Chlorogloeopsis sp. ULAP01: one gene and its partner. The protein of the gene in region 1 interacts with the protein of each later gene in a pairwise test. Links are inferred from orthologs where the notes say so. Each region holds a gene or a part of one and is shown on either strand. Other genes may lie near its edges. The genes, in order: rlmN and ftsZ.

Region 1 (15,666 bases):
CCAATTTTTTTCTGGCAATTCAATTCGGTCTAAAAAACGTTTCTTTTGTTCTGTTTTAGAAACATTTAAAAAAAATTTAATAACTATAATGCCATTATTTACTAAATATTTTTCAAAATTGTTAATTTCCTCGAATCGTTGCTTCCAAATATAGTTTCCCTTGAAGGATTCAGGTAATTGTTGCTTTTGTAGGAGTTCAGGATGAACACGAACTATCAAAACTTCTTCATAGTATGAACGATTGAAAATACCAATTCGTCCTCTTTCTGGCAATGATTTGGCTGATCGCCACAAATAATCATGATCTAACTCTTCTGCACTTGGTGCTTTAAAGCTAAATACCTGACAGCCTTGCGGATTGACACCAGACATCACATGCTTAATCGTACTATCTTTACCAGCGGCATCCATTGCCTGAAATATAATTAACAAAGCATAAGTATTTTGAGCATACAGAACGTCTTGATATTTTCTTAGTTGCTGAACGCCTGCTTCTAATTTGCCTTGTGCATCAACCTTACTTTGGAAATTACCCGTATATTTAGGGTCATAATCTTTTAATAAAATTTTAGAACCAGGTTTAACAATTAAATGGTTGTGGTTGATATCATTCATACTCAGCGTTGATTGAATTTTTGAGGCTTTTCAGTAGGACGCATTGCTTCTCGTCCGAGAATAAACATTCCCGCTACGCCCAAACACACAAACCAAACATATTGATACCAATATAGACCAATTTGCTCAACTGGACTGAGTTGTGGATGTAACGTGGTGAGATAAAGCAAAAGTACAATTATCATCAGCGCTCCAAAACCAACAAAGCTTAATCCCATACGAATACGCGCAGTTCTTAGTTCCCAGTCGCTAATTTTCTCTAGTTCAATTTCGGCTAACTCTTTTAAGGAATCTTCTGCAACACAAGACGCAGCTTGCAAGTTCTTTCCTAGCTTTGGTGGTAAAAGTGGTACCAAGGTTGCAACTGTTGGACGACGCAGTAAAGCCTCAGTATCTCTTAGCAATTCTAGTGGTTTAGGAGGAACAGGTGGTTGAGCAAATTCTAATTCTTCTGTTGGATTTTGAAAATTTACTTTGCGTTCAACATTCATAGTATGCCTCGCCAAGGAGCTATCAGCTTTTATTAGTTTTCAGTTTTTTCTCATTCTGCCCATTTATATTATGAGTTTAAGACTAATTACTAATCACTAGTGACTAAAGAAAAGGGTGTGAGGGTGTAAGGGAAGCATTATCCCCTACTCCCATATACCCCTATACCCCTATACCCTTAGCAGTAGTTTTTTGCAATTCCTCTAACCGAGATAAGACTTCTTGACTGTGGATAGCTGGATTGACTTTGACAAAAGTCTCGCGCAGAACACCCTGCGGATCGATGATAAATGTGTGACGCATCGAGACAAAGCTCATCCAAGAACCGTAGGATTTACTTACTGCACCCGTTGTATCTGCCAATAGTGGAAATACTAATCCCTCTGAATCACAAAATTCGGCATGAGAATTTACATCATCGGCACTCACACCAATGATTTGGGCATTTTTTTCGAGATATTTAGGCAAGTCTTGCTGAAAGCGACGTGCTTCTATTGTGCAACCAGGGGTGAAGTCTTTCGGATAAAAGTACACAACTAACCACTTACCACGAAAATCTTCAAGAGAAATTTCACCATCGCCAGAGTTTGTCGGCAAAGTAAATAACGGTGCAGGTTGATTAAGAGGGGGTAATTTACCACCCAATGCACTAGCTGTTGGGACAAAATTCAACCAACTGATGAGAGCAAAACAACTAACGAATAATATGCTTAAAAAATGGCGGCGAGAAATCATGAGTGCAAACCAAAATAAAACTTAACATAAGTTTACAATGCTGTCTCTTCAGATTGAGGAAATATTCAGTGCTGAGGTAAAGGCATCATGTGTATCCCCACCCAATGTTCTGATTGGTTCTCTTGGCTGCTGGTACTGGGAATACGCTTGAGCAAAGTCAGTCAAAGCAAGATTTAGCAAGAGGTTATAGGATAGATATGCCACCGTGAATTTGTGACTTTTTATGTCTGCTACGCCTCTTTTACCTGGGGTTAACTCTCCTACCAATAAAAAACTAGATACGGCATCAGGAGAATTAACTCTTTCTCTACTGGGTGCTTCGCTTGCCGAGTTAACCGCTTGGGTGCAACAAAAAGGACAACCTGCTTACAGAGGAAAGCAGTTACATGAATGGATCTATCATAAAGGCGTGCGATCGCTTGCTGATATCTCTGTATTCCCTAAACAATGGCGGGCAGAGGTTGCAGAAATTTCAATTGGGCGCTCTACAATCCATTACCGCTCCGTTGCTCCCGATGGCACTGTTAAGTATCTTTTGCAACTAGCAGACGGATATATCATTGAAACAGTCGGTATCCCAACTTATCGAAGCAGGGGAGAGGGGGAGACGCAAAGACGGGGGGAAGTGGAGAAATTCCCAGATCCAAAATCCCTAGAACGGTTGACAGTTTGCGTCTCAACTCAAGTCGGTTGTCCGATGGGATGTGATTTCTGTGCGACTGGTAAAGGTGGCTATAAGCGCAATTTGGCACGGCACGAAATTATCGATCAGGTATTAACTGTTCAGGAAGATTTTCAGCAGCGAGTGAGTCATATCGTATTTATGGGTATGGGTGAACCACTGTTAAATTCAGATCATGTTTTAGGAGCGATTAAATCTCTCAATCAAGATGTGGGTATTGGGCAGCGCTGCATGACTGTCTCTACAGTGGGAATAAGCGATCACATTCGTAAATTTGCCCAGCACAAATTACAAGTTACCCTCGCAGTCAGTCTCCACGCTCCTAACCAAGCACTACGAGAAAAACTCATTCCTAGCGCCCGTGCCTATCAAATTGAAGATTTGCTAGCTGAATGTCGCGAGTATGTGGAAATTACTGGACGACGTGTAACTTTTGAATATGTTCTTCTTGCGGATGTTAACGACTTTCCAGAGGATGCTGTTGAATTAGCACAAAGACTACGGCGATTTCAAAGTCATGTTAATTTAATACCATATAATCCTATATCTGAAGTAGACTACAAACGTCCGACTCCTAGTCGCATTCAAACTTTTGTCAAAGTTCTCAAACAGCATCATATTGCTGTGAGCGTGCGCTACTCTCGTGGTTTAGAAGCAGATGCTGCTTGCGGACAACTACGAGCAAGTAAGCAGTAGAGAAAAGGCGAGTTTTGTTGATTATCCTTTGATAAAACACTCAACCCGCCCGTACATTATTTAGAGTTTATTGCTATTGGCCATTAACCATTAGCTATTAGGTATTAACGTTATCATCAACGAGCATAAATTCCAGGGGCATAAGCTTCAATAACTTTACCAGTACGCGTGCAACATACCATTAAGTAGTCACAACTTTGGCATTGAGTTCTTGTTAATTGCCTATCAAAAATATAATATCTTTCTCCTTTACTACCGCAATTGGGGCAGTAAATACTTTGTACTATCTGCATTTTTAAATCCCTGGATATCATGATTAGTTTTGCTGTAAACAATAAGCAGGTTAATGAAACCGGCTAACCTTTAATCTTCTATACTTAACAAAAATCAATATTTATGTTAGCTGGTAAATCAATTTAGCCTGGAAAAACTTAACAACCTATAATTCTTTTGATTATCTTAAACTTTAGATATATAACCATCTAGCTTTGGATATAAAATTAGCTTGTTTATGCTGTCTTAGCTTATGGTTTCTGCGATCCCTACCAAGATTAGCTTGAGACTATAGCGACTCTAGTTCTTTTCGTCTAGCTATTGCTACTAAAATCAGCAGTAGCTTTTAGCAAGACTTGAGCAAATCATATGTAGTTGACTTTAGGCTTTGCTAGCACACTACTCCCCCACAAAACTGAGTGTGATTCTAGTGTAAAATCTTCTCTTATAAAAAAGTGCAAAATCTGTATATTAAGTCACAATTTTTTTGAAACTAGGTATAAAAAGACTGTAAATGAAGATTTTGTCTAAAATCTAGCTGCAAAAATAGCGTTATGATTAAATTAGTAAATACATCACAAATTATAAGTTCGAGTAAAAAAATATTAATTCTAGGTTGAAATGATTTTTTTGTTACTGCAAAAAAAGAATTAAATTCTAGAGATAAAATTTAAGAAAAACTTCCAATCAATAGATGAGTAGCCTCAGCCATATTTGCTAATCTAATGATTAGTAATGGGTAATGGGTAATGGGTAATGGGTAATTAGGTAATGGGTTTTTTCCGCTTATCAATTACCCATCATTTCTTTTCACCTGTTTATCAGCATTGAATTAGCGCTAGCATTTGATTTTATCTACCTCAAGCGGGATGAAAATAGTCATAAATTTCCTGAGCTAAACGCGAGCCAATTCCTGGAACTTCAGCTATCTGTGCGGGTGTAGCTTGGCGAATATAATCAACTGAGCGGAAATGTCCCAAAAGCTGTTTTTGGCGATAATGCCCTAAACCAGGAATTTCATCTAAACGCGATCGCTTCAATTTATCGCTGCGTTGCTGGCGATGAAAACTGACAGCAAATCGATGCGCTTCATCTCGCAATCTCCGCAGTAGTTGTACTCCTGGTTGTTCTGACTCTGTTGACAGTGGTTCCGATTCTCCCGGTAGAAAAATTTCTTCTCGTCGTTTTGCCAGACTGATTACACGCAAGTCTTCCAATAAATTCATCTGTTGCAAGACTGCTACAACTGCTGATAACTGACCTTTACCACCATCAATCATAATTAGATCAGGCCAGTCAGGATTCCCAATTCGCGACAATTGCGGATTTTCGGCATACTTGCGAAAGCGGCGACAGATAACTTCAGCAAGACTGGCAAAATCATCCGAATGTCCGGTTGTAACTGTGGGATTTTTGATTTTGTAGTGGCGATAGTGTTGCTTGGCGCTGATTCCGTTGACAAACACGACTTGGGAAGCTACAGCATTTGAGCCTTGGATGTGAGAGATATCATAACCTTCAATGCGGTGAGGTAAGTCGGGTAAATCAAGGATGGCAGCTAAATCTTGCATCGCTTGTTGGTTGCGATCGCCCAATTTTTGCAGTCTTTGCAATTCATATTGAGCGTTTCGCTCTACCATTTCGATTAATTCTGCCTTGGTTTGGCGCTGGGGAGCGACAATCGTCACTTTTCTACCTTTACGCTGTGTCAGCACATCTGCCAGTATCTCTGTATCTGGTAATTCATGCTGCACCAAAATTTCCGTAGGAATTTCTACCGCATCGGCAGTTTGGTAGTGTTCTTCCAACACGCGTTGTAAGATGGCTCCCATCAACCCTCCCTCACTCTCCCCCGCTTGCGGGGAGGATGAAAGGGGGGGTACTTCCGCAATAAATGCAAGTCTGCCCACCAATTGTCCGGCACGAATTTGAAATAATTGAATGCAGGCGTGTTGTGCATCTGCTGAAGCGGCGATCGCATCACGAGAAACCGTATCATCTGGTAGGGAAACTTTTTGATCGGCATTGAGAGACTTTAGCCCTGCAATTTGATCGCGAATCCGTGCTGCCGCCTCAAAGTTGAGTGCCTCCGCTTGTTTGTGCATTTGTTCTGTCAGGATGTCAATCAGTTCGCTGCTTCGCCCTTGGAATACCATCGCCACTTTTTGCACAGTTTTGCGATATTCTTCTGGAGAAATCAGCAACTGACACACACCAGGACAACGTCCTATATCGTAATTTAAACAGGGACGGTCTTTAAACAGGGGTTGAGGGCGCTGTCGCAAAGGAAATATCCGCTTACATAAGCGCAAAATCTCCCGCAGTAAGTGAGAATCAGTATAAGGGCCATAATATTTGTCCTTTTCTTTACCTAGTTGACGCTTACGAGTAATATAGATTCGGGGATAATCTTCTGACCAAGTGATACAAACGTAAGGATATTTTTTATCATCTTTCAGCAACACGTTGAAATAAGGTTGGTGCTGCTTGATCAGGTTAGCTTCTAACGCTAGGGCTTCCGCTTCTGTATCGGTGACAATAAATTCAATCTCTGTCACCTGCCTTACCATTGTGGCGATGCGTTCGCTGAGTTTTTGTGATTCTCGAAAATAAGAACGAACACGCGATCGCAACTTCCGAGATTTACCTATATATATAATGCGATCGCTCCTGTCTCGCATCATATACACTCCAGGTTCTGGCGGAATTTCGGCTAAACGGCTTTCTAGACGTTCTGGTTCTTTAATTAGTGGTAGTGTTTGAGCAGATGTTGTCACAACCAAAGTTTGGCAACTTTATAATTCACCTATATTTATTTTAAGTAAAATTACTATGAAATTTTATCGATAGTTCTCGTTACCAGGTTGAACCTGGTAACGAGGGCTTTGAAGGCTATTGGAACTAGTGCAAGATGAGAATATATTGGTTTTAAGTAAAATTACTATGAAATTTTATTGATTGTATATTTTTCTATATCGCCAATTTACTGGAAAAGTTTACAAGCTAATTCTTCTTCGATTGCCAAAATTAACTCAATCAAGTTTACAGGTTTGACAAAGTAGCGACGAGCACCTAGTTTGATTGCTCGTTCCCGATCCTCTTTAAAAGCAAAGGCTGAAACTACAAAAATTGGTGTCAGTGATATATCTGTTTCTTGCTGTATTTTTTCTAATAAAGAATAACCATCAATATCAGGTAATTTTAAATCTAATAAAATCAAATCTGGTTGAAATTTCTTGATAGTAGAAATCAAATCAGAACCTCCTGCCAAGCTCTGAACTTCATATCTAAAGTGAATTAGATAGTCACTGAGTAACATTCTGTTAATATCATTATCTTCTATTAATAAGATTCTTCGTCCTCTCTTGAGTGACAATTGCTGCTGAATTTTAAGTAACTGTGCTGTCATTTTTACCTATACATCTTTAGGTTAAAAGTCAACAATTCTTGCTAAAATATAAAAAAATTGCTGCTAAACTTATTAGGTGTTAGAGTATTTTATTTGCCTAAAACAGTTAGAATTAGAAATAAAAATATTATTGCGACACTAAATTATACTTTCTGCTGACTAAAAAAGTTTGCGTTCCAGAATACTATACTCAAAATCCAAATTTAACTGCAAGTTAAACATATCTTAAAGAAATGTTTTATAAACTTGTACTAAGTTATTATTTTTAAATATTTTAGAGAGTAAGCTTCCAGAGCACTCTACATACAAGTAAGAAATTTAATCATAAAAGCATTCAGAAGTCAGAAGCTCATATAATTAATCTCATAAAGAAATTATGTAAACTTCTATTCTCTAGTTCCTATTTTGAAGTCAAAAGCGAGAATTTTTAGAATTCTCTTCAACTTCTGCAAAACAGCCATCATTAATTAAAAGAATCTACTCTGTTTATCGTTTTTTCATCCCCTTTCCAGTGGGTAGAGAGTCGCTTGGGCAATTAACCGCTTCCGCGTTTATCTGTTCTTGGTGGTTTAGAAAAAAATCCCCTTTCCACTTGCAAAAAAGGGCTAAGGCCTATTTTCCAACTAGCCGATACCCTGAAGGGTGCGGCTATAAAAACGTAGACGCGGAAGCGGCTCCCTGAAGGGTAGTCCGCCGACACGGACTATAAAAATTAAGATTTTGACCTGCGGAGGCAGGCTTTGTCCGCGTAGCCTCAAGCTAGCCTGAAGGCTCGTGAGATTTGACAACACGTTCTAAGGGTGAAGTTCTTCTGGAGGTAAACTTGCAAATACTTGTTCGACTAACCCTTTCGTTTTAGTTTCTAGAGCATTCCAATCCACATCACCCGTTTCATCGATTAAACTAGTATCAATATCAACTGGTTCATCACTTAAGGAATTGTAATCAAGAAAACACACTCGGTAACACAATTCCCATAAATCCACACTTACTTGTTGCTCTTGACGCTGTAAACACAGATGATATCCTGGATGGGGCATTGGTAGACGGGCAAGAGTCTCTCTAATTTCAAGTGCTTTCTCAGGAGTTGCGGCTTCTAGTTCTTGTAAAAGTCTTGTCACAACTGCTTTTGTCTCATCGCTGGTATTTGGGGGCCAAATCAGCACATCCTGGTAAGTTCCCTTCCAAGCAGATACATCAAGCAACTTGCGAATATTATCCACAACGCGAATGAAAGCAGGTTGCATGAGGAGTTCAGCCTGCCGCCACGCGACTGAATTTGTTATTTTAGGTGGCATGGTTACTAAAAAATGATATTGAAATCAAAATTAACAATGTTTATTGACTAAAATATTGTGTTTTACATCCAAATCTTTTCTCAAGATAACGGATTTTATCGAGGAAATTTTGGAGATATTTATTACCATCCTGAGAAAATGGGTGTTAATACTGGGGAGGGAATATGATTGGCAAGTTACTAGACCATCGATACCAAGTCATGCAAGTCCTAGCAACAGGAGGATTTGGTGAAACATACATTGCCCAGGATACAAAACGTCCGGGTAATCCGATCTGCGTAGTTAAGCACCTCAAGCCAATCAGCGCCGCTCCCTCCTTGTTTGATACAGCTAAACGCCTATTTGAAAGCGAAGCCGAAACTTTAGAAAAATTGGGTAACCACGATCAAATACCCCGGCTGTTGGCTTACTTTGACGAAAATCAAGAATTTTACTTGGTACAGGAATTTATTGAAGGGCATTCCCTTAGCGATGAAATGATATCTAGTGAAAACTGGACTGAAGGGGAAGTCATCGATTTGTTAACAGAAATTTTAAATATCTTAGATTTTGTTCACAGTCATGGTGTAATTCACCGCGACATTAAGCCAGATAATATTATCCGCCGTGCCGCAGACAAAAAATTAGTCTTATTAGACTTTGGGGCGGTGAAAAAATTGCGTACACCCTCCGAATATGCTACTCAAACATCAGTTCTCAATGCCGCCGGGTACTTCTCTGCTACGGTAGCTATTGGTACTCCCGGTTATATGCCCACAGAACAAGGGCAAGGCAAACCCCGCCCTAATAGTGATATCTACGCTTTGGGCATTATAGCCATTCAAGCACTAACGGGAGTAGCGCCAGTAGAAATGCAAGAAGATCCCCAAACAGGCGAAATTCTCTGGCAGCACTTAGTACCCATCAGCCAAGATTTGGCGGCGGTTTTGAGCAAAATGGTACGCTATCACTTCAAGGATCGTTATCAAAGCGCTCAAGAAGCTTTGCAAGCACTGCAAGCAATTGATATCCGCTCTCAAATTGGAGAATATCGCAAAAATCTCAGTTATGGGGCAACTACTTTCCCATCACGCCAATCTCAGCAGAAAACCATCGCCCTCGCGCCAGCAAATAATGTATCTCCAGCACCACCAGAAGCAGCCACCAAGCCACTTACTTCTGTTTCCAGGAGTTCTTCTAATGGCCCTGACTTATTGCAGCTATTTGTTCTAGTATTTTTGGCAGGTAGTGCTGCTGCTATTGCTCCGTTGGTAGTTAAGAATGCACAAAATTTTGCTGCGAACGTGACAGGAGGAAATGACATCATTACAGCGCCCACCTGTTTAGCTGTTGTTGGAGCAAAGCAAGCAAATATCCGTTCAGAGCCGAGTGCGATCGCCAGTGATAACATCGTGCAAAAAGTTAACCAGGGCAAGAAGTTAGAAGTGACAGGAAAAAGGACAAAACGCGGTTGGGTAGAAGTAAGACTTGACTCGGAGCGGGCTTGGATAGAACAAGTTCATATCAAAAATAAAGATGGATGGGTTACTTGTCTGCGAGATAAGGGCATTGCTGTGAAAACTGTAAACGATGTTGACTTGATTGGTTTTCTCTCAACTTCCTCATCAAAATCTGTTGTGGATAGCAAAATTTCTTCCACAGAAACATCAGAACCAGCTTCTTTATCTGCAAAATTAGAGTCAGAAAACTCACAACACAAAACATCTACCCAGACTATAGAAAAAGCAAGAAAGAAGTATGAATCTGGAGATTTACAAGGTGCAGTTGAATTAGTTAAGTCTATTCCTATAAATCCTTCTGGCTTAAAACAAACGACAGAAATGTTAAATCAATGGCAACAAGATTGGGCAAAGTCAGAAGCTTTCTTCAACGAGATTAATAAAGCATTAGATAGTGGTCAATGGGATAAGGTTTTAGCTTACAAAGACAATCCTGAAAATTTGCCAAATATTCAATATTGGCGAAACAAAATAGAGCCATTATTTAAACAAGCTGCCGAAAATATAGCTAAACAAAAGCTTCCTCAGATAACCAAGTCGAATAATAATTCTCAGGACAAGCTTTCCACTACTGAATCAACTAAACAGTAAAGATAATAAAATATTTAGTGGTTAATTTAAGAGTAAGATACCCGACTTCTTAAAGAAGTCGGGTATCTATTTTTTATTTACTAATTAAATATTTAATATTTTTTACTATAAAAAAACATGAAAAATAAGCATGAGAAAATTATTTTTCGCACGTCTGTATTTTGGGAAAGCGTTTTTCAATAGGATATACTTTAACTGGTTTCAAACTACTTAGTAGGTATCCTCGTATTCTGGCGCATTAACTCGTCTTACTTCGGTGTGAGGTGGTAAAAACTCAGCTCGACGTACTGGAACTAATGGTGTACCAGAACCATTGTAAGGATGAATAACTTGGACTGTACGAGTATGTCGTTGTTTAGGAGAAAACAAAGATAATACCCCAGCAACAACAATACCTCCGCCGATAGTTAAAGACATACCTCCCACTGCCCATACTATAGGTGAAGACCACCAGGGATTTTCAGATTGCTGCAAGCGTGACGCTGCATTTTGGTTTTGCTGTGCATTTAATTGCAACTGATAGTTGTAAGCCTGTTGGAGTTGGGCTTGGAACTGCTGCATTTGACTTTTGAGTTGCTCGTTTTCCTTCTTTAGCCCCTCATTTTCCATTTTGAGACGTTCCATTGCTAAACGCTCATCAGGATTTGGACTTGCAGGTGTTGGAGCAACAGGTTGTGGTGCGTAAGGATTATATGTCGGTGGCTGCTGTATAACTCCAGGCATCATAGTAGTTGGCAATTGTGGAGCAACTGCGATGTTTGGCTGTTGCAGAGGATTTCCAGTTCCCTTTAACAACAAAATAGCCGCTAGCCCCGCTACGGCAACACCGCCGATAAATGCCATACTCTCACTCATTGCCTTTACCTCTAGTCAGCGAAGCCACTATGATCGCTTGTGACCGATATACTTTAACACTCATAATCATAAAATTTACATTCTAAAGTACTGTACTTTAAATAACATCTAAATCCGGATCAGCGATCAAACCTGCCTTGTTACCGCTTGATATCTGCTTTATATATTCAAAACTATATTTTTCAAAATGTCTACAAAGGAAGGTAAAAAAACTCTGATTATTAAACATTTTAATCTACCTTCCCAGTTTGTCTCGTTCAAATTGCTATTTGCTTTTGCTTACGGGTTAGCGATCGCGCTTTTGAGTGTTTGACAAAATTCAGCGATCGCCTTTAAACCTTGCTGTGGAGTGCCTTCAGCCAGGCGTTTTACAAAAGCACTGCCAACAATTGCAGCATCTGCTCCCCACTCTTTCACTTGACGAGCTTGTTCTGCTTGGGAAATTCCAAAACCTACGCCAATTGGTTTAGTAGTATAATTACGTATTTTATTTAATAAATCAGATACTCGTGTTTCAACTTGCGATCGCATACCTGTAACACCCGTGACACTGACTAAATAAATAAATCCTTGAGAGGCGCGAGCAATTGCTTCGATCCTTTCGCTGGAACTAGTAGGAGCAATCAACAAAGTGACATCTATTCCAATTTCAGCAGCAGGTTTGAGCAAGGTTGCAGCTTCTTCTAAAGGTAAATCTGGCACGACTAAGCCAGCCACGCCAGCATTAGCAACTTGCTGGAGAAATGTATCTATACCACGGTTAAGAATGGGATTATAGTAAGTAAAAAGAATAATTGGCGCTCGCAAGCTAGGAGAAGTAGCTTTTAGCATTTCCAGCACTTGATCTAAACTTGTTCCCCTTTGCAAAGCACGAGTAGCAGCAGCTTGAATAACAGGCCCATCAGCCAGAGGATCAGAATAGGGAACACCAAGTTCGATTATATCCGCACCACTGCGATCCAAAACTCGCAAAGCTTCTGCTGTGGTTTCTATATCTGGATCGCCAGCAGTAATAAAGGGAATTAAAGCGCACTCTCGGTTACGTGCCAGGTTTTCAAAGCAATCGGAAATCGCAGTCATTAGTAATTAGTAAATAGTAAGTAGTCATTGGGAGCCAGCGCGCTCTTGCGGGTTAAGCGACTTGTAGCGACTGACGAATGACAGATAACTAATTTACACCTTATGTTGTTCTTCCTGTTCTATTTCAGCTTGAATTTTCGCTAACTCTTCTGGGGAAAGTTCTTCTAAGCGCTTTTGCAAGTAGTCTTCTTCGTATTGTTCGCGTTGTTTATGGTAGGTCATATTGTGACTCACTGCACGGAAAAGATATGTCAGCAACCAGCCAACTAATCCACCGACTAGCAAGGCTTGACTCCAAATACCAGCATTCAAACTATCTAAGCCTGCTAGTTGTAGGAGTAAATACACCAAGCCACCTGCAATAAAAACGCCTAAGCCAATTCCAATAGCGTCAATGCGTCGCATAAGTCTTATGACCTACCATTGTTAATTTAAGCTTCAATTTGCCGCCGCTTGGGTCGAAGATTCACAAACGGTGACAGAACTAATAAACCTGGAAAGAAGAAAAATATCAAAAAGTACATAAATGCACGCTCTATGGAGCTAGCCACATACCAACGTTTGTTTAGATAGAACAGCACAGCCACAGGTATGACTAATAGATAAGCTCCAGCCAAAATCAGGTACAGGAGCGGTACCATCATAGATTCCATCATGAGTTTAATACAGCAATAACCAACGGGTGCATCTTTCCTTTCCATCATAGGCTGAAAGCTCGTCACCAGGAAAGTACTGTTAATTGCTTTTGCGCTCTTAACGATTTAATCTTCAAGCTGGCAAGGAGAATTTTCTGCCTTTTTTTAAAAAAGTTCGGTTATCCAGAAAAATTTTTTATAGTTACTAGTTGGCAAATGACGCAAATGATGTTGCAATAGATCGAGGAGGTGTTTAATGCCTCACAAATTAAAAAGTGACTCCCAAATTAATATGGGGGTGTGGCGGAATGGTAGACGCTACGGACTTAAGTAATTGAGCCTTAAAGGAGAAATCCTTTGAGTGTAAGCTCTCAAATTCAGGGAAACCTAAATCTGGTAACAGACAAGGCAATCCTGAGCCAAGCCAAACTCGTCACTTGTCATTAGTCATTTGTAGCTAGCAAATAATTACTAACAAAAGGCTAGTTTGGAAGGTGCAGAGACTTGACGGGAGCTACCCTAACGTAAAGTCGAGGGTAAAGGGAGAGTCCAATTCTCAAAGTCTAAAGCTGATAAAGCTATTAGGCAGTGGCGAAAGTTGCAGGAGAATGAAAATCCGTTGACCGTAAAAGGTCGTGAGGGTTCAAGTCCCTCCACCCCCACTTTTAAGTAAATATAATCAAAGAGTATTTTTGAAACTTGTAAAAAGTTGAAATTGATTGTTCAAACTGTTTACATTAGATAGAAAATTTCAATATTGAAGCCTCCGCAATCTTTTCTTTTAAGTACGCGATCGCTATCACTCAAAAATTTATTTAAAGGCTATTTATAAAGTTAATGTTAAGTAGGGGAGGTAAAAAATGGTCAGATGTTCTGCCCACCCAACTTCAGAGCCTCGCGGAGCAAGGAGCTAACGCACTTCGGCGGTAGACGTTAAGTGGCTTCTGTTAAGTAGCCGCCGCTCTGAGTTCTCGTTTTATTACCGTTGTGTTACGACTGTTTAGGGATTTGAGCGTTTAAGAGAGTCAGATTAGCCGTAACGCACCAATAAATACTACAAATTAGGGTTTACTTTATAAATAATCTCTTAAAGATAAATCTTCATAATTTCCTACTCATCGTACTAATACGGATGAGCATAGCTTTGAGTCATTTGCTACTAGTCAATGACATTATTCATGATTTGATATAACATTGCGTGCAAAGAATCAATTCCAAAGAACTAAATAAAATAAACTTTACAGAGAAAACCGAATTGATTTGTCATATTCAAGATTGGTTTGCATAATTTAGTTTTTATTTAGACAATAGGCAAGAATATAATTTCTGTTAGTTTCTGTAATCTAAATACAGAAGAAAAATGTCCATGAAAATTCTTTTGGTAGAAGATGATGAATTTACAACCTCAGTAGTTGTAGCAGCACTTAAAAATTCTAACTATCAGATTGAGACTACAAATGATGGCCAAATAGGGTTGGAGTTAGCAAAAAAAGTAGATTACGATCTGCTTTTATTGGATGTTTCGCTTCCAGGATTAGATGGTATCAGTCTTTGTCGCCAAATTCGTTGTGCAGGCTATCAAATGCCAATTTTAATTTTGACTGGCAAGGATAGCATTAGTATGCGTGTGACGGGATTAGAGGCTGGTGCAGATGATTATGTTGCTAAACCCTTTGATATATCAGAATTAATTGCACGAATAAAAGCTTTATTGCGTAGGGGAAAAGAAATTTTACCAACAATAATAGCTTGGGAAAATTTGCAGATTAATACCAATACCAAAGAAGTTACTTATACTACGAAGCATCTCCATCTCACTCCAAAAGAATATGGATTACTAGAATTATTTCTTCGTAATCCTCATAGGATATATAGTAGAAGAGCTTTACTAGATAAAATATGGTCTTCTGTTGAATTTCCTGGCGAGGAAGCTGTTACAACTCAAATTAAAGGTTTGCGGCAAAAACTAAAAATAGCTGGGATGAAGGTAGATTTAATAGAAACAGTTTATGGATTGGGTTATCGCCTCACAGAAGAGGAAAAGGATAAATCAGTTCAAAAGGAACAGGGGATTTTAGACTCCCATAGAGGAACAGTTAATCAAATAACTCCTTGTTATGAGTTGGCACAAAAGCAGCAAGCCGAAGCAAAAGTGATGGCTGTAGTAGCAAATATGTGGGAAGAGTTTAAACAGACTCTAGGAGAACAGATTAAATTATTTGAGCAGGTACAAGCCCAGTTATTAGACGCAACGCTAAATCACACTTTACTCAAGCAAGCAACGGCACAAGCCCATCGTTTAGCCGGTTCTTTAGGATGCTACAGTCTTTTGGAAGGTTCAAAAATAGCAAGGGAAATTGAAAGATTGCTGGAGGAAACTCAAACTACTCCAAAGCAAAGTATAACCTTGCAGTTAGGGGAATTAATTAAATCACTGAAAAAAATACTGCATCAGCAATCATCAATGCCTGCCGCTAGTTCTTCCTCTAGAGTTTCTTCTAGGCGGTTACTAATAATTGACGACGATGCTATGTTAATTGAACGAATTGAACTGGAGGCAAAAACCCACGGCTTCCAAGTAGAGATTGCAGCAAATTTGAAAATGGCAAGAAGTATACTTGTTAAATACTCTCCTGATGTCATTTTATTAGACCTCTCCTTCGCTGATTCACAGGAGAATGGTTTAAAGCTCTTAGCAGAACTTAATCAAAGTAAGCCTGATATTCCTGTCCTAGTTTTTACTAGCTGCAATCAATTGTCTAAACGAGTAGAAGCCGCAAGTCTTGGTGCCTGTGGCTTTTTGAGTAAA
Region 2 (15,756 bases), on another replicon or contig:
GTACAATCGGTACATCCCATATATTTGGACTATACTAGTTGGAAAAATCCTGTTACGGGAATACCCCGTAATCTTCTTGTTGTTGGTATTAATCCAACAGCTAACATATTAAAAATACCTGGATTAGAGCAGAATTTAGATAATATAAAATTACCTGATGTAGTTTTATATGATAGAGCTTCTCGGCAGGAATATGGCCCAATTGTCGCTGACTTTACTCAAGGTAAAATTGTCACCGCAGAAGTTCAAAGAAGACTGATTAAAGTAGGAGGATTATTTACCCTGGGTGCATCATTTGGTGCAGATGGAAACTTAATTACTAGTGATGTAAATTTTTTGAGAATATTTCCCTTTCGGCAACAAGGATTAGTTAGTATTGGACTGATTAGATTAAAACCTGGAACAAATGTAGAAACAGTTGCTAAAGATTTGAGAAATTATTTACAACCAGATGTGAAGGTGTTAACTAAGCAAGAATTTATTGATCAAGAAAGGCAATTTTGGGCAAGCAGCACAGCAATAGGATTTATTTTCACCTTAGGGACAATCATGGGCTTTATCGTTGGAACTGTGATTGTTTATCAAATTCTCTATACCGAAGTTGCAGATCATCTTGTTGAGTACGCCACTCTCAAAGCTATCGGTTACGAACATAAATATTTTTTAGTTGTAATTTTACAAGAAGCCTTAATTTTGGCAATTTTAGGATATTTGCCAGGGTTTGCTTTTGCACTATTTTTATATCAAAAGGCTAGAGAAGCAACTCTATTACCAGTTTTCATGAGTTTTGCACGAGCAATACAAGTACTAATTTTAACGATTATTATGTGTTTTATTTCTGGTGCAATTGCTGTCAGAAAATTACGTTCTGCTGACCCCGCAGATATTTTTTAAATGAATTATGGATTATGAATTATGAAAAATTTTATTTTTAGTTAATGATAACGGATTGGAATTTTTGTGAAAGTATATAGGTGTGTTTAGAGAATAAATTATTAGCGAAAACAGAAAATCATCCATACACTCCTAATAACTACTATCAACTATCCACTAAATACTATCTATGAAAAGAGAACCTGTAATTTCCATTAAACATCTCAATCATTACTATGGTAAAGGTGCATTGAGAAGACAAATTTTATTTGATATAAACCTGGATATTTATTCAGGGGAGATTGTCATTATGACAGGGCCATCAGGTTCAGGAAAGACTACTCTACTCAGCTTAATTGGTGGTTTAAGATCTGTACAAGAAGGTAGTTTAAAATTTCTAGGTGAAGAACTGTATAGAGCTAGTCAAGCCAAACTAGTTAGCCTGCGGCGTAATATTGGTTATATTTTTCAAGCTCATAACTTATTAGAGTTTTTAACCGCTAGGCAAAACGTACAAATGGCGGTAGAACTAAATAAATATATTTCTCAACAAGAAGCTATTGCTAAAGCAGAAGCAATTCTGAGATCAGTTGGTTTAGGGCCACGGGTTAACTACTATCCTGACAGTCTTTCTGGCGGACAAAAGCAAAGAATTGCGATCGCTCGCGCTTTGGTAAATAATCCTCCATTAGTTTTAGCGGACGAACCGACAGCAGCTTTAGATAAACAATCAGGACGAGATGTTGTGGAAATCATGCAGCATCTTGCGAAAGAAAAAGGAACTTCTATCTTGTTGGTAACTCACGATAACCGAATTTTGGATATCGCCGATCGCATTGTAGAAATGGAAGATGGTATTTTAGTTCGTCAATCAAATAGTACGATAGAAAGTTACGAGTCAAGAGTCAGAAAAAATAATTCATAAATAGACTCGGTTAAATCAAAGTAAACTAGTTAAGGTCGTCAGTAGTCATTAGTAAGAGTTTCAGTAATTTTTTAGATTGCAGCTTTTGCTATTTTAGAGAGTTTGGTTGACGGCTAGTGCGGAAAGTCACATTCACACCTTCATTCGATTGCTCTAGTACTAGCAAAGGAGTGGGTTTAGCCTTTTGATCCCAATGCATATAGGCAACTCTGCCTTGAATCGTCGGTTGCCAATTATCTTCCTCATCTATAGGACTGAGGTAAGTTTCAATACAGTCAATAATTTGGCTAATTGTGGCGGAAGTAGGTTGGGTTGGTAGCTTCATTAATCGGATTTGAACACGAAACAAGACTCGCTTCGTAATATTAGGTACATTGCCAGTCTCATACTCAACATCAAACATTTCATCCACCTGTCTTCCGGCATTACTGGCAATACCCACTACCCCTTGTTGAGCCTGATTGGGGCGCAGTGCTTGAGAAATTTTGTCTTTAATTTTGATTTTAATTTGATTAACAATGGCAAAATGAAATACCTCCTCTGACATCCGCATTCGCAGATAATCTAGGTTAAATTCCCGTGAGTTGATTAAATCGGGATTAGTCTCCATTTTGCGGATTGTTTCCAAAGCTAATTTAAACTTTTTCTCTATTTCCCGTGTCCGAAATTGTTCAAATTTAATTTTTTTCTTTAGCTTATTGATCTTGATATTGCCAAAGATAATTAAACCAATCACAAGCAAGGCTAAACCTCCACTGGTTGCTACCAATATTGGCGGTAATTGTGATTCACTTGCGGCAACTTGCTGAGAAATATTTTTAGCCTTTGTTCCAGGATATTGGGCAATAGATGTAAAAGCTGACATGGCGAGTACATAAAAATACTGGGCTTCTGTTTTAGGATGCCCAAATCTCCCATCTGTTTTTGCGGTATCAATGCTATTTTTCCAGAGTTGTGGGTGGAGGCTAGGGAATAGGGGATAGGTGACAGGGGACTAGGGACGCTTAAAGAGGATAAGGCGCACCTGGTGCAAGGGGACAAGGGGAAAATCTTTCTCCGTGTCACCAAAAGACGACGGGGAAGCCCGCCCCTTCAAGGAACGGGAGGAACCGTCGTCCGTCGTCTTGGGGCAAGGGGCAAAGGGCATTCATGCATTGGCCAATGCCCAATTCCCAATTCACTTCGGCCCGCTTTCATCCCCCAGACTTCAGTCGGGGGATGAGCTTAACGTGTCCTCTTCTTCCCAATACCCAATCCCTAATCACCAGATGACAATGGCTCAAAACTAAAAAGCTACCCCTTGTCTTCCTTGCAAGTAAAATTTTGGAAGGAAAGATGGGGGGTAGCGAGCGATCGCTCCTAAAGTGACAAATACAGTCTTGAGTAGCAGTAAGTTGCCACACTCAAAGAAAATTAGGCACGAGCTGGTTCAACGCGAGCATAGAAAATGCCACGAACTTTGACTTCCTCTGGCTCGTCAGCGCCTAAATCGGTATCAGAGGGCTGTTCGCTCTCAAAAGTACCTGCAATTTCACCAGTAGCATTATCTACTTTAGCTATAGACAGGGAAATCTTGCCTTCAAGCACATCAGCACGCTTGACATTGGCGCGAAGGAGTTCTTCCTCATCAGATTGGGCAGGAAGAGCTACAGCGTTATCATAACCACTGGCAACACCACGTCCTTTAGGATCGAGGAAAGTCGCACCACGGTACGAAGGCACTCTGAAAGAACCTTCAAAATCAGTGGAAGTATTAATGCTAGTCATACCAGGTTGTGATTGAGCAACCAAACCTTTGACTGTAAACAAGAAAGGTACCATTTCACCACCAGGTAACTTGACGGTAGCAGCCTGGAAGTCAAAGCCATCTTTTTCCACAAAGGTGAGACTACCGTCTGAGTTCACTTTCAGATCACCTTGAATCTGATCGAGTGAGTAGGTTTTACGAGTCAATAGTTTGCCAGCAATATATTGTGGTTTTTGCCGTTTATTAGTTGGTTCTCCTTTCACAAAGAATTGAGTAGGTTCTAAACAAAGTTCTTTTATGATGTAAGACTGCCCGGCATCAATAGGAATGGAGCCGCGACTTGTTTCTGTTAGTTGAGGACACTTGTTAGCCAAGCCAGTGCCTTTGATTTGGTCGTAAGTAAGTAAATCTGTACTACCAGCAGCAGGGCCTTCACTACAAGCAGTTAGTACTCCCAAGCATAAAGCCAAGAGTGCAACAATTACAGCGCGAAACCTCATGGTCAACCTCAGTGTCAAAATCAAAAATGAATATCTAATGGTTTTCGTTTGGGCGTATGAATGAGTACGCCCCAGCATACACAAGACGCGAACATATACCTCGAAGGAGGATACAAGCATAGACTTCCGAATGCTTTCCTCAAGCTGAGAACAGCTATAATTGCCGTTGCTACAACTTTTTTGGACAGTTTCCAGATGTCCGTAAGTGCTGCTAGTAGGTTTACCTTTGTGGTATAACCTTTGTCGTTCTGCGTGACGTATGTGTCGCCACTATATACAACCCATTTTGTTATGGGGAGATCAGCCAGATCATACGATTTTTTTTAACTCAAAATCAAAGCGCTCTAATATTTGTCAAGAATGCTGGGATCGCATTGAGCTAATTAATAACTCTACCAAACATAATCCACTCTTGCTCATCAATCGGAGTAATGGGCTGTAAGTACAAATGCGGTTTTAGTCTGCTTTGACAAAAATAGGTTCAATGGTGAACAAAAGAAAGTAAAAAATCTTCGGTAAATTTATTTAGACCTCATTTACATAAGGTGGCATGAAAAACGGCAGAATTTTTGAGCCAGAGAAATTATTTGGCAAGCTGCAAGATATTGCAACGGAAGTACATAATGCAGTGCTATTTTGTCAAGGGGATACCATAGCTCTTTTAGCTTTACTGCGGCAGTTGGAACAACTACACCGAGAGATTCGGGATGGAGCTTTTCAAGAAAGTTTACCTAACAATCGTCAGGCACTTTACTCACTCCTAAAGGATATTGAGTCTGAAGGTGGATGGCCTTATATCGAGCGAATGAGGCTGCAAGAATTTTTAACAAATTTGCCACAAGAAGTAGCCCAACAAGAGGAGTGGGGAAGCGACAGAATCAACGAATAGTATAGTTTTTCTCATTTTTACTTTTCAATTTCGCGCTGGGTGGTAACACCATCACAAAGTGTGCGATCGCGCTTTTCAATATTGCGGTTGCGCTAAAGATTATTACTTACCCAGTTGCAACCACGTACTAGCAAGCTATCGAAAACAGGAAACTCTCAATAGAGAAATAAATATTTTTATTCTCTCTGTGGACAGTTGCTAGTAAAAGTCTAGTTATAAGTCTATGTTAGGAAAAAGCGTCACAAATTTAGTGTTAAGATTTAAATTTAAGTATTTTTATATACAACTTGTTTTCACAAAAACACGCATTTTTCAGAATTGTTTGTTGCAAAAAATACTTGTTTTTTAAGTTAGTTACTATAAGCTCAATCTCATACTGATCCAAAAAATGTATCTTTTGACTAAATACAGTATATTTATATCTGATCTACTGCTTGAAATTTTATCAATCGCAAGCCTATGACTTCATTTTCAGTTTTAAGTGTAAAATCAACAAAAACAACAATTTGAGGTTACCATTGCTACAAAAGTAGCTAAAAATGTATAATGATGACTCGTTAAGTAATTTTTTGATATAAAAGTAACTATTTTAAAAATCAAATTGTATTATGAACTTTTATAAACCGATATAAATCTTTCATTGTAGTGCCGTAAATACAACATATAATATCTTGTTGTAATTTATACTTAGTAAGTTTCTGCTAAGTATTTTGTTGTGGTTAGCACTTACTTGACAAATTTTAAATCAGAGTATAATTGGTGTCGCACTTCCCTAAATTTGCCTGTTAGAGGGTAGTCGTCATCAATCCCATCTGATTTGTCAATACTTGAGGTATGGCCGTTCTGTGGAACTATGGCTATTGCCCTACAGCAATGAGGCTAAATTCAATTTAGAATAAACACCGCAAACTTGAATAGTGAAGAATCTTGGTACCACAATCCTTGTTTGGTTGCTGTAAAGTGTTACTACATCAAAACAAATTTTGAGAAAGACATCTCTCCCTCGGCAGACAGGTTTGCTGCGATTACTGAATAACAGGAGCATAATAAACAATTTGGAATTTGCAATAAAGTGTGGAAGAGGTTTGAATGGCTGGTATAGTATCAGTTTCTCGTAAAGTTCTAGCCGGGCGGCGTAAGAAACTACGTCAAAAGCGGCAAGCAAAAATTTTTCAAGCTATTTGGCGATCTCTCGCCGTTACTGGTTTGGCAAGTAGTTTGCTGTGGGTAACGCTTCAACCAATTTGGGTTCTCAAAAATCCCGATGACATAGTAATTTCGGGTAATCAATTACTTTCGGATGAGACTGTAGAGTCTTTTTTGAAGCTCTCTTATCCTCAGTCTTTGTGGCGAATCCAACCATCTCGAATTGCATCTTCATTGCAGCAGCAACCGACTATCGCACAGGCGATCGTAACTCGTCGTCTTTTTCCTCCCGGATTAGTAGTGCAAATTCACGAAAGAATACCTGTGGCAGTTGCTCAAATGCATCGAGAACAGGCAAAAAATACTAATGACAACAAAAAATTATCTGTGAGTTTACTAGATGCTCATGGAGTAGTCATGCCTTTAGAACAATTTACTTCACTCAATTCCACAGTGAAAGTACCGTCTTTAAAAGTCATTGGCTCGCCAGAACACTACCGTTCTTACTGGGCTGAACTATATCTCGCTGTAAGTCAATCTGCTGTAAAAGTAATAGAGATTGATTGGCAAGATCCAACGAATTTAATTTTGAAAACAGAAATAGGTAAGGTACATTTCGGTGTTCCTAGTTCCCGGTTACCTGAACAAATCAAATTACTAGCTCAGATGCGCCATTTACCCTTACAACTCAGTCCCAATCAAATAGATTATATAGATTTGAAAAACCCAGATCATCCTATAGTACAAATGAACCAAACTCAAAGAAAAATTAATTCCAGGACTCCCTAAAAACATTTGTATTTTTAATGTAGAAAAGACTTCTAATTAATAAAGAAGTTTTATGCTGATAAATCTTATTTATTAATTTTGCTTGTATAGCACTCCATGCAATAATCAGCACCAACTTCTAATTAGAATAGTGAAGAATCATCACAAAATATCTCTAATTTTACCAAAAAAGCTCTTGTTGTTTATGCCCCAAAACCTAAATGAGAACGTGCAACTTTATGCACTTTTTCAATTTATGTAGAGAACCTACAGGAGTATTTAAGGTATGTGTTTAGCTAAGTTTAGGTGTAAGTAAAGCTAATCAAAGCTCAATTAACCGGGTGATAAATACCAAATCGAATTAGTTTTTTGTTTTTTTAGTTGAAGGGTAGGTAAAAATAAAAAAATTTCTGTATTTTTAAGTTGCTATCCTCCTGATTGAGGAATCCAATTGAACATATTATTAAGACAGGCAAGATGTGTCTTGGCGTGTTTTAGCAAGTAATATATATTTACAAGTAATATAAGTAGTTATTACGTACTGAAATACTTTTTACTGTGAAAAGTGTATAAAGAGAAACGAAAATATTACGGGTAAAATTTAAAAGCTATCAAAAGCAATAAATAATTACTTTGTAATAGCTCTTGGTTTAGTTAATTTCTCAATACTTTATACAAAAACACTAGTAATTATTGTGAGTAAAGAAAAAAACAAAATTAACTACTGTAAAATTAATGGGCCGTGTAAATTACCAGTAGCAACAAGGAGATGTTATTGGAATTACCGAAGGCATACCGGGCAAAATCAGCAAAAAAGCAGTGAAGATGTTAATGGCCGGCGGAAGTTATACAGGTCAATTTCAGGTAAATATGGGTATACTTCTCTAGAATTAGCTGGGCAAACAGGTGCCTTGCTCACTGATCTCATAGTAAATTTTCGCGCCTCCAATCCTGAAAGGGTTGGAATTAGTGAGAACAAGAAAGAACAATGCTACAGATTGTGGCAACGTCAAACTATAGTTGACTCTTAGGTGAATAACACCTTAAAAAGTCGTTTATCTACCTTTGTGAATCCAATGACACTTGATAATAACCAAGGGCTTACCTATAGAAACTCTCAGTCTCCAGGACAGTCTGCTTTCTCGCTGGCAGTAAACTCTGCTAATCCCTTTAATCACTCAGGGTTGAACTTTGGGCAAAACAATGACAGCAAGAAGATTCCTAACGAAGATACCCGAATCGGTGATATTGTTCCAGGCCGAGTTGCCAATATCAAAGTGATTGGTGTTGGTGGTGGTGGTAGCAATGCCGTTAATCGCATGATCGCTTCTGATGTTTCTGGAGTAGAGTTTTGGTCTATTAACACCGATGCCCAAGCTTTAACTCTGGCAGCAGCTCCGAGTCGCTTACAAATTGGGCAGAAACTTACTCGTGGTTTAGGAGCAGGTGGTAATCCTGCTATCGGGCAAAAAGCTGCTGAGGAGTCGCGCGATGAGATTGCAACCGCTTTAGAAGGTGCAGACTTAGTTTTTATCACTGCTGGCATGGGGGGTGGAACTGGAACTGGTGCAGCACCAATTGTGGCGGAAGTAGCAAAAGAAATGGGTGCTCTCACTGTTGGTGTGGTAACACGTCCATTTATTTTTGAAGGACGTCGTCGCACTAGTCAAGCAGAGCAAGGTATTGAAGGGCTGAAAAGTCGTGTAGATACATTGATTATTATCCCTAACAACAAGCTTTTAGAAGTGATCCCAGAACAAACACCCATGCAGGAGGCTTTTCGTTACGCAGATGATGTGCTGCGGCAAGGTGTGCAAGGCATCTCTGATATCATCACGATCCCCGGTTTGATCAACGTTGACTTTGCAGATGTACGAGCAGTGATGGCAGATGCGGGATCGGCTCTGATGGGGATCGGAATTGGTTCTGGAAAATCGAGAGCTAGGGAAGCAGCGATCGCTGCGATATCTTCACCATTACTTGAAAGTTCAATTGAGGGAGCCAGAGGTGTCGTCTTTAATATTACTGGTGGTAGTGACTTGACTCTTCATGAGGTAAACGCAGCAGCAGAAACCATCTATGAAGTTGTTGATCCGAACGCCAATATTATCTTTGGAGCAGTGATTGACGATAGGCTTCAAGGCGAAGTTAGACTGACTGTCATTGCGACTGGATTTACAGGTGAAGTGCAAACAGCACAACAACCAAACGTCACCCAAAATCGGGTAGTACAACCCCCACAATCAAGACGCCCAATGCCACAACCTCCAGCAGCTAATCCTCCTACTCAAGTTCCAGAGCCGAAAGAAAAATCAATTTTGGATATTCCTGACTTTTTGCGAAATCGACGACCGCCACGCAATTAAGTTGTTAATAACTGCTTTTTTGCTAGCTTATAGCCATTCTATTAAAATATCATTTTTTTTACCAGGGGCAGGGATAAGCTACTTAGTGCCATCCCTCAGTTGTCAATTGCTGGCAAAATTTTTCTCGGCTGCAAACATACCAAAATTATTGGACAAAAGTTCACTTAATTGGATATTGCTAGTTCTTTTGGTACAACAAGCAAGGACAGTTTTGACAATGAAGTTTCTCTTCTAGCCCCATAATCACTTGTCTGAGTAGGGGAAATTTTACCCAACCATGAAGGCGAGATTCCTATATGTACATAGTCTATGTTTTCAACGATGCCTGTCTATTGTTGGAATCGGCACAGTTCTTAATCTGAATAGACATTAATTTTGTCATCTTTAAAGACTAAGTCATTTCCTACCAGATGGGCTAAATTGCAGCGTTTATTGACGCTGTAAATTTCAATCTGTTGTCACTGATTAACTTTTGTTAGGTCAAAAGAAATTATGTAGATGTAACCCTAGCAAAACAAAGCCCACTTTTAGCAAAGTAGCTAAGATAAACATGATTGTAATTTTGTGTCAAGCATTAAATAAAGAAGGCTGACCGTAGAAAACCAGGGAGTCAACCGACTATGAGTTGATAGTAATTTTCTGGTCAGCAATTTAGAGCAGCTAACTGATAGAGTTTGCGCAGGTAAGTTTCAGTTTTATACGTAAATTGGTATCCATACGCAAAGAATGACAAGCAAGAATCAAATATAAATTATTTTAATTTTCTATTTCGACTGTGTAGAGCCTGCTCAATCCATTTAATCACTTCATGACCAAGACGAGTGCCATCCAGTCGGTCAATTTCGCGTACTCCTGTGGGACTTGTAACGTTAACTTCGGTTAGATAGCCACCAATAACGTCGATTCCGACAAAAATTAACCCATCTTGACGTAAAGTTGCGGCTAATTCCAAGCAAATCTCATGTTCTTTTTGAGTAATGACGGTTTTGGCGACTGTGCCACCAGTAGCCATATTGTTGCGAAATTCACCAGCAGCTGAAAGACGGTTAACGGCACCAATCGGTTCGCCATTGAGTAGAATGATTCGCTTATCTCCTTCTTTGGCATCTGGTATAAACTCTTGCACCATAATAGGTACCCGACCTTGGAGAGTACTAAGTTCGATCATAGAGTTGAAGTTGCGATCGCTCGGTTGCAAAATTAAAATTCCTTCGCCAGCTTTGTTACCCAGAGGTTTAAGAACCGCCGTCCCTTTGGCTTCCACAAATTGCCGAATAATCTGCTTATCTGCCGTAACGATAGTTTCTGGAATTACTTTACTAAACTGAAGGGCATACATTTTTTCGTTTGCCGCTCGAATCCCACTGGGATTATTAATCACCAAAGTTTTGTTTTGATCTATGTAGTCCAGAATATAAGTGGCATAGAGGTAGGGAACTGTAACTGGTGGATCTGTCCGCATAAACACGGCATCCATTGTTTCCAGACAAAGAAATGTGCGATCACTCAACTTGTACCAAGGGTTTGCCGCCACCCAGCGTCCTTCTACTAGTTCTATAGGCACAAGCTCAACACGTTCTAAGATTGCCCAAGCTTTACCTTCTACAACACTTAACGAGTTAATTGGGGCAATCCAAACTTCGTGTCCCATAATGTGCGCTGCTTCCATCAAGGCAACGCTGGTATCATGGCATGGGTCAAGAGTAGAGATGGGGTCGATAATAAAAGCCAGTTTCACGCTTTCTGCCTCAATTGCCAGCAACTTCCAAGATCACTTTTAATTATCCCTTGATGATTTAGCTTCTTGGCGATCGCTTTTGCAGAAAAACCCGATCGCGACTCTTGCAATCCTAAACACTATTGCTAGAAGCAAGTAGCTGATCTAGCTTACCTTGAGCATCTAAAGCATAAATATCGTCACAACCACCAACGTGACGATCATTGATAAATATTTGTGGTAGAGAACGCCTTCCATTTGCTCTTTGAGCCATTTTATTCCGCGCTGCCTCATTTCCATCGATACCATATTCGATGAATTCAACTCCTTTTTTCTTCAACAAGCTTTTGGCACGGATACAAAACGGGCAAGTACTCCAAGTGTAAATTTCTACTTTAGCAGCCATAACTTCCTCAATTGAGCGTAATAATTCTTAATTTTAGAATGTTGTCGTTAGCTGTGGGGACTTTATCCTATTTTTATCAACGGTGTTGGGAGGGATTTGTCATTGGTCATTTGTCATTTGTTAGTAGGGGAGGCAGCGCGCCCTTGCGGAGCCAGTGCGGTGGTGAGCCAGCGCGCCCTAGCGGCTACCCGGAGGGTAGCCGCTAGCTAACGCAACGCCTGACGGCGAACGCGTCTAGTGCCGACTTGTAGCGACTGGCGTAGACACGTAGACGGACGTAGTCCGGCTTCTCGCAGAGTAGTGGATAAGCGAAAGTAAGGGTTCCCCGGCATAAAGGAGCCAGTGCGCCCTTGCGGAGCCAGTGCGTTGCGCGGGTTCCCCGCGTTGTAGCACCTGGCGTCGGGTTAAGCACGTTGTAGCGACTGGCGTCACCTGGCGTCGGGTTAAGCGCGTCGAGTGCGACTGCCGTGCGGGTTTTATGGATAATCTTGCCGTTCAAACTGATAATTTATCTTCTAAACCCGCCCGTACAGTGGTTAGTAGTTAGTAGTTCTCCCCATCTCCCCTGCCCCCCAGCTTCCTCAGCTTCCACTCTCCTTGTCCCCTTTTCCCCTTGTCTGTTTGTCCCCCTGTCCTCTATTCCCTGTTCCCTGTTCCCTATACCCTGTTCTAAAAAAATAGGCTTAAAAGTGCTGATACACTCCTAAGCCTCTATCATCAAGGTCAATGTAAATTGAATAGTGTTGTTTAAGTCTGAGAAATAAACTGTTTCTTTTTCTTCATCAGTTGCCAAGTACCTGTGGCAGCAAATAAACCGAGAGCAACGGTTGTACTATGTTCGGGTACCTTCTTAGGGGGGGGTGGAGGAGGAGTATAGTAAGGGGCTGTGCCTTTGAGTTTGCTACTTCCTTCACGACTATTTCCAGAGCCTACACTCATCAGACGCACTCCAAAATTTTGCTCAGAAAACTGAGCCAGAGTTAAAGCTTTTGATATGTGAGATAAGGTAAAAGTGGTTGATTGAATGTCGCCTTTATTTCCCCCAATACCTTCCTTACCTATTTCTACCCCAGCATCAAAGAAATTCTTCTGATTACCACTGCCATTAAGATTGTTGCTACTACTGCCAACAGAGGTAATTGTCCCAGCAGGGCCAAATTTACTGGCTGTTACATCCGTACCTGTGACTTGCATACCGCTAAGAAGCGAGTCGTCCAAAATGTTGAAGAAAATACCGCGTATATCGGCGATGGTGTTGCTGCCAGTCGCCAGATAATCTACTTTAAATTGGACTTTACCCGCTCCTGCTATTTGATCGTCCAAGGTAAACTTCACTCTAGTATCATAACCTGTGAAGTCATCGATGGTAAAAGACAAAGAAGCGGCATTGGCAGGAGCAAAGATAGCGGCAGCTAATACAACGGTAGTAGCAGCCAAAAAGGATGGTACTGCCGACATTGAAAAGAAATTTTTCATGTTAATTCAGCACTTAGAAAACACAATGGTGAGACTCAATAAGTAAAAAAGAGAATGTAATAAATCGCTACCCAGTTGATGTTAAAAGCACCCTATGAATGAGTCTTATCCAATCCTAAGTACTGATATAGAAGTTGTCTATAATACAGTTTTAGATTTAAAAACACTTTTTTTTTGGCTTCATAATATTAAAAAACTCAGTATTGCTACTGAGTAATTAAATTTAGAGATGGAAGAAAAATTGTTAATTTATTTACCTATAATCTACCGCGTACTGAACTAGTTGACCTAAGCGCTGACGTAAGGTTTCTAAGCCCAAACGTTGACGCGCAGAAAGAAACACCCCTAAAGGAAACTCTTCTCGTGCTTGAGCGAGGGTATCGCTGTCTACTTGGTCAATCTTATTAAAAGCGACGACTGCGGGACCTGGTGTTACTGGCATTTGTGCCAAGATTTCCCTCACAGAGCGAATGTGACTTAACCACGCTGGATGAGATAAATCTACCAGATGCAATAAGGCATCAGCTTCTGTAACTTCCTCTAAAGTGGCGCGGAAGGCATCCATCAGAGATGCAGGTAGTTCGTGGATGAACCCTACTGTATCTGTTACTAGAATTTCTTGGGGTTGTTCAGTTGCTGCATGGGGAACCACTAAGCGGCGTGTGGTTGGATCGAGGGTAGCAAACAGCTGATCGGCTGTGTAAACCTCGGCGTTAGTGAGAGCATTCAGCAAAGTAGACTTGCCAGCATTGGTATAACCAACGATCGCCACTGAGGGAATTTCTCGATGTTGCCGTCGCTGGCGTAACCGATCTCGATGGGCTTGTAGTTGGTTAACTTCTTGCTGTAAGCGGGAAATACGACGTCCAATGGCACGTCGTTCAGTTTCTAGTTTAGTTTCGCCAGGACCACGAGTACCAATACCACCACCAAGTCGGGACATTGCCTGACCTCTACCCGCCAGTCGTGGCAGCATATATTCCAACTGTGCCAGTTCTACTTGCAGCTTACCTGCACGGGACTGAGCACGTTGGGCAAAAATATCTAAAATTACTTCAGTGCGATCAACTACTCGGATACCGATTTGAGTTTCTAGGTTACGAGCTTGGGAAGGTGAAAGATCGCGATCAAAGACAATAAGATTAGCTCCCAAGGTTTGGGCGGTGAGGGCTATTTCTTGCACTTTTCCTTCCCCGACAACCGTTTGGGGATGAATGCGCGATCGCTTCTGCCAGAGAGTCTGCAACACCTCTCCGCCAGCAGTGTCTACTAATCGTGCCAATTCCGCCAAAGTGTCTTGGAATTGTTGGGCGCTCATGTCATCAGTCATTACCCCGATGATGACAACGCGATCGCGATCGCTACTTACTTCTTGGGCAACAAACTCACGCTGGAATTCTTCTTCCAGCCCTTCCACCATTTCGATAAAATCCTGCTGCGAGAGCACATCCAAACTCATGGGTGGCGACACGCTCCAATTAGGAGATTGGACTTTACTTGCCTCTAACTTGGCAGAAGATGGACTGGTGATCAGGACGCGAGATTCTTGGGGTATGAGGTGTGCCAAAAAAGCTTCTTTGACGTAACCTGTTACTCCACCACCCCGCTTTTGAAATCCTGTTCCGGTAATGTTGAGTACAACTAGAGCATCGAGACGCTGTAGTGCCATCGCTGTCAATGCCGCTTCACTGGGTGAATCTGGCTTGAGTTGAGTGGCGATACAACGGATACCGCTAAGTCGTTCTGCACCGTAACGGGGCAATTCTAATGGTGGGATTTGCGTTTGACGCACAGTGCCTACCCCCACGCGGATAACTTGTCCACGACGATTGAGGTAGGCACATACAGGCTGATTGATTTCAGTACTGATTGCTGCCAAACGCTGGGCAAACTCAGACGTTGTGATGCGATCGCCCGGAATGCGCTGGTGATACAGCCGCTGTAGTTGCTTAAGCTGGCTAGACTTTAAACCCTGAAGATTACCGAAGATAGTCTCGATAAGCGTCTTCTACCAGTAAACTGGTTCCTCGAATCCTACTTTTTATATTTTACAATACTGTTTTTGTGTCAAAACTCTTACTAATGGCGGATGCGTTATGGATAATTGTTCCCATCATCAAGATTTAACGCTATTTTGTAATCAAGCCCTGCACCCTATAGAGCTATGGTAACTACACGCACTCCTTCGGCACAAAGGGTTGTATTGAGAAACATCAGCTGGCAGACCTTTGAAACCATGCTAGCTGAAATGGGAGAGGAGCGAGCCTCTCGACTTACCTATGACCAAGGTACGTTAGAAATCATGACTCCACTCTTGCCTCACGAATATTGGAAATGTTTAGTTGAGCGCTTAATTTTTGTGCTGGGGGAAGAGTTGAATTTAGAAATTTTTCCTACAGGTTCGACAACTCTAAAACGGGAAGATTTGCGGCGTGGTACGGAACCAGATAGCAGCTACTATATCCAAAATGAAGCAGAGATGAGGAATAAGTTTGAAATTGACTTGAATAGCGATCCACCACCTGATTTAGTAGTAGAAATAGATTTGACCAGTTCTTCTTTGGATAAATTTCAAGTTTATGCTTCTTTATGTATTACAGAACTTTGGCACTACGACGAAGGTGTGCTGCGAATATATCAACTGCAACAAGGGCAATATGTAGAGTGCAGTCATTCACCAACTTTTGCAAATTTACCTTTAATTGAAATTCCGCAATTTTTAGAGGAAAGTCAAAGAGTTGGGGTGATGGAGATGACGCGACATTTTCGGAATTGGGTGAGAGAACAGATTTAAGTAAGAGAAAGTTTTTCAGTTTTAGGTAGCTAATTATGAAAATTTTTACAGCTTATATTGAATGGGATGCTGAAACAAAATTATATGTTGGTATTGTACCTGGAATCCCAGGCGCTCATACTTAGGGTGCTACTTTAGATGAGCTTAAG

What was found.
Region 2: the proteins of rlmN (region 1) and ftsZ interact in binary tests that used the Escherichia coli proteins (3 or more experiments, as listed by UniProt). The link is inferred for Chlorogloeopsis sp. ULAP01 from one-to-one orthologs.

The regions. Positions count from the first base shown.
Region 1 is NZ_JAUDRH010000005.1:76,623-92,288, forward strand. Bases 1,298-4,139 are described here. They hold rlmN (dual-specificity RNA methyltransferase RlmN), read left to right. Parts: upstream 1,298-2,062; coding sequence 2,063-3,217; downstream 3,218-4,139. Other genes in these bases: QUB80_RS11020 (peroxiredoxin), read right to left, coding at 1,298-1,839; QUB80_RS11030 (replication restart DNA helicase PriA), read right to left, coding at 3,334-3,510. Also shown: QUB80_RS11010 (polyphosphate kinase 2 family protein), read right to left, coding at 1-615; QUB80_RS11015 (hypothetical protein), read right to left, coding at 618-1,106; more of QUB80_RS11020, read right to left, coding at 1,267-1,297; excinuclease ABC subunit UvrC, read right to left, coding at 4,351-6,267; QUB80_RS11040 (response regulator), read right to left, coding at 6,474-6,899; QUB80_RS11045 (hypothetical protein), read right to left, coding at 7,694-8,197; QUB80_RS11050 (serine/threonine-protein kinase), read left to right, coding at 8,362-10,287; QUB80_RS11055 (coiled-coil domain-containing protein), read right to left, coding at 10,498-11,142; trpA (tryptophan synthase subunit alpha), read right to left, coding at 11,422-12,222; QUB80_RS11065 (DUF3007 family protein), read right to left, coding at 12,316-12,627; ndhL (NAD(P)H-quinone oxidoreductase subunit L), read right to left, coding at 12,654-12,875; QUB80_RS11075 (response regulator), read left to right, coding at 14,218-15,666.
Region 2 is NZ_JAUDRH010000004.1:113,503-129,258, forward strand. The notes cover bases 7,138-10,069. They hold ftsZ (cell division protein FtsZ), read left to right. Parts: upstream 7,138-7,924; coding sequence 7,925-9,214; downstream 9,215-10,069. Other genes in these bases: gshB (glutathione synthase), read right to left, coding at 9,966-10,069. In the rest of the region: ABC transporter permease DevC, read left to right, coding at 1-894; QUB80_RS09115 (DevA family ABC transporter ATP-binding protein), read left to right, coding at 1,064-1,798; QUB80_RS09120 (hypothetical protein), read right to left, coding at 1,887-2,663; QUB80_RS09125 (photosystem II manganese-stabilizing polypeptide), read right to left, coding at 3,212-4,045; QUB80_RS09130 (hypothetical protein), read left to right, coding at 4,596-4,934; QUB80_RS09135 (cell division protein FtsQ/DivIB), read left to right, coding at 6,024-6,869; more of gshB, read right to left, coding at 10,070-10,952; grxC (glutaredoxin 3), read right to left, coding at 11,065-11,337; QUB80_RS09155 (hypothetical protein), read right to left, coding at 11,544-11,669; QUB80_RS09160 (hypothetical protein), read left to right, coding at 11,699-11,884; QUB80_RS09165 (hypothetical protein), read right to left, coding at 12,085-12,813; GTPase HflX, read right to left, coding at 13,067-14,812; QUB80_RS09175 (Uma2 family endonuclease), read left to right, coding at 14,978-15,607. UniProt on the Escherichia coli protein: Essential cell division protein that forms a contractile ring structure (Z ring) at the future cell division site. The regulation of the ring assembly controls the timing and the location of cell division.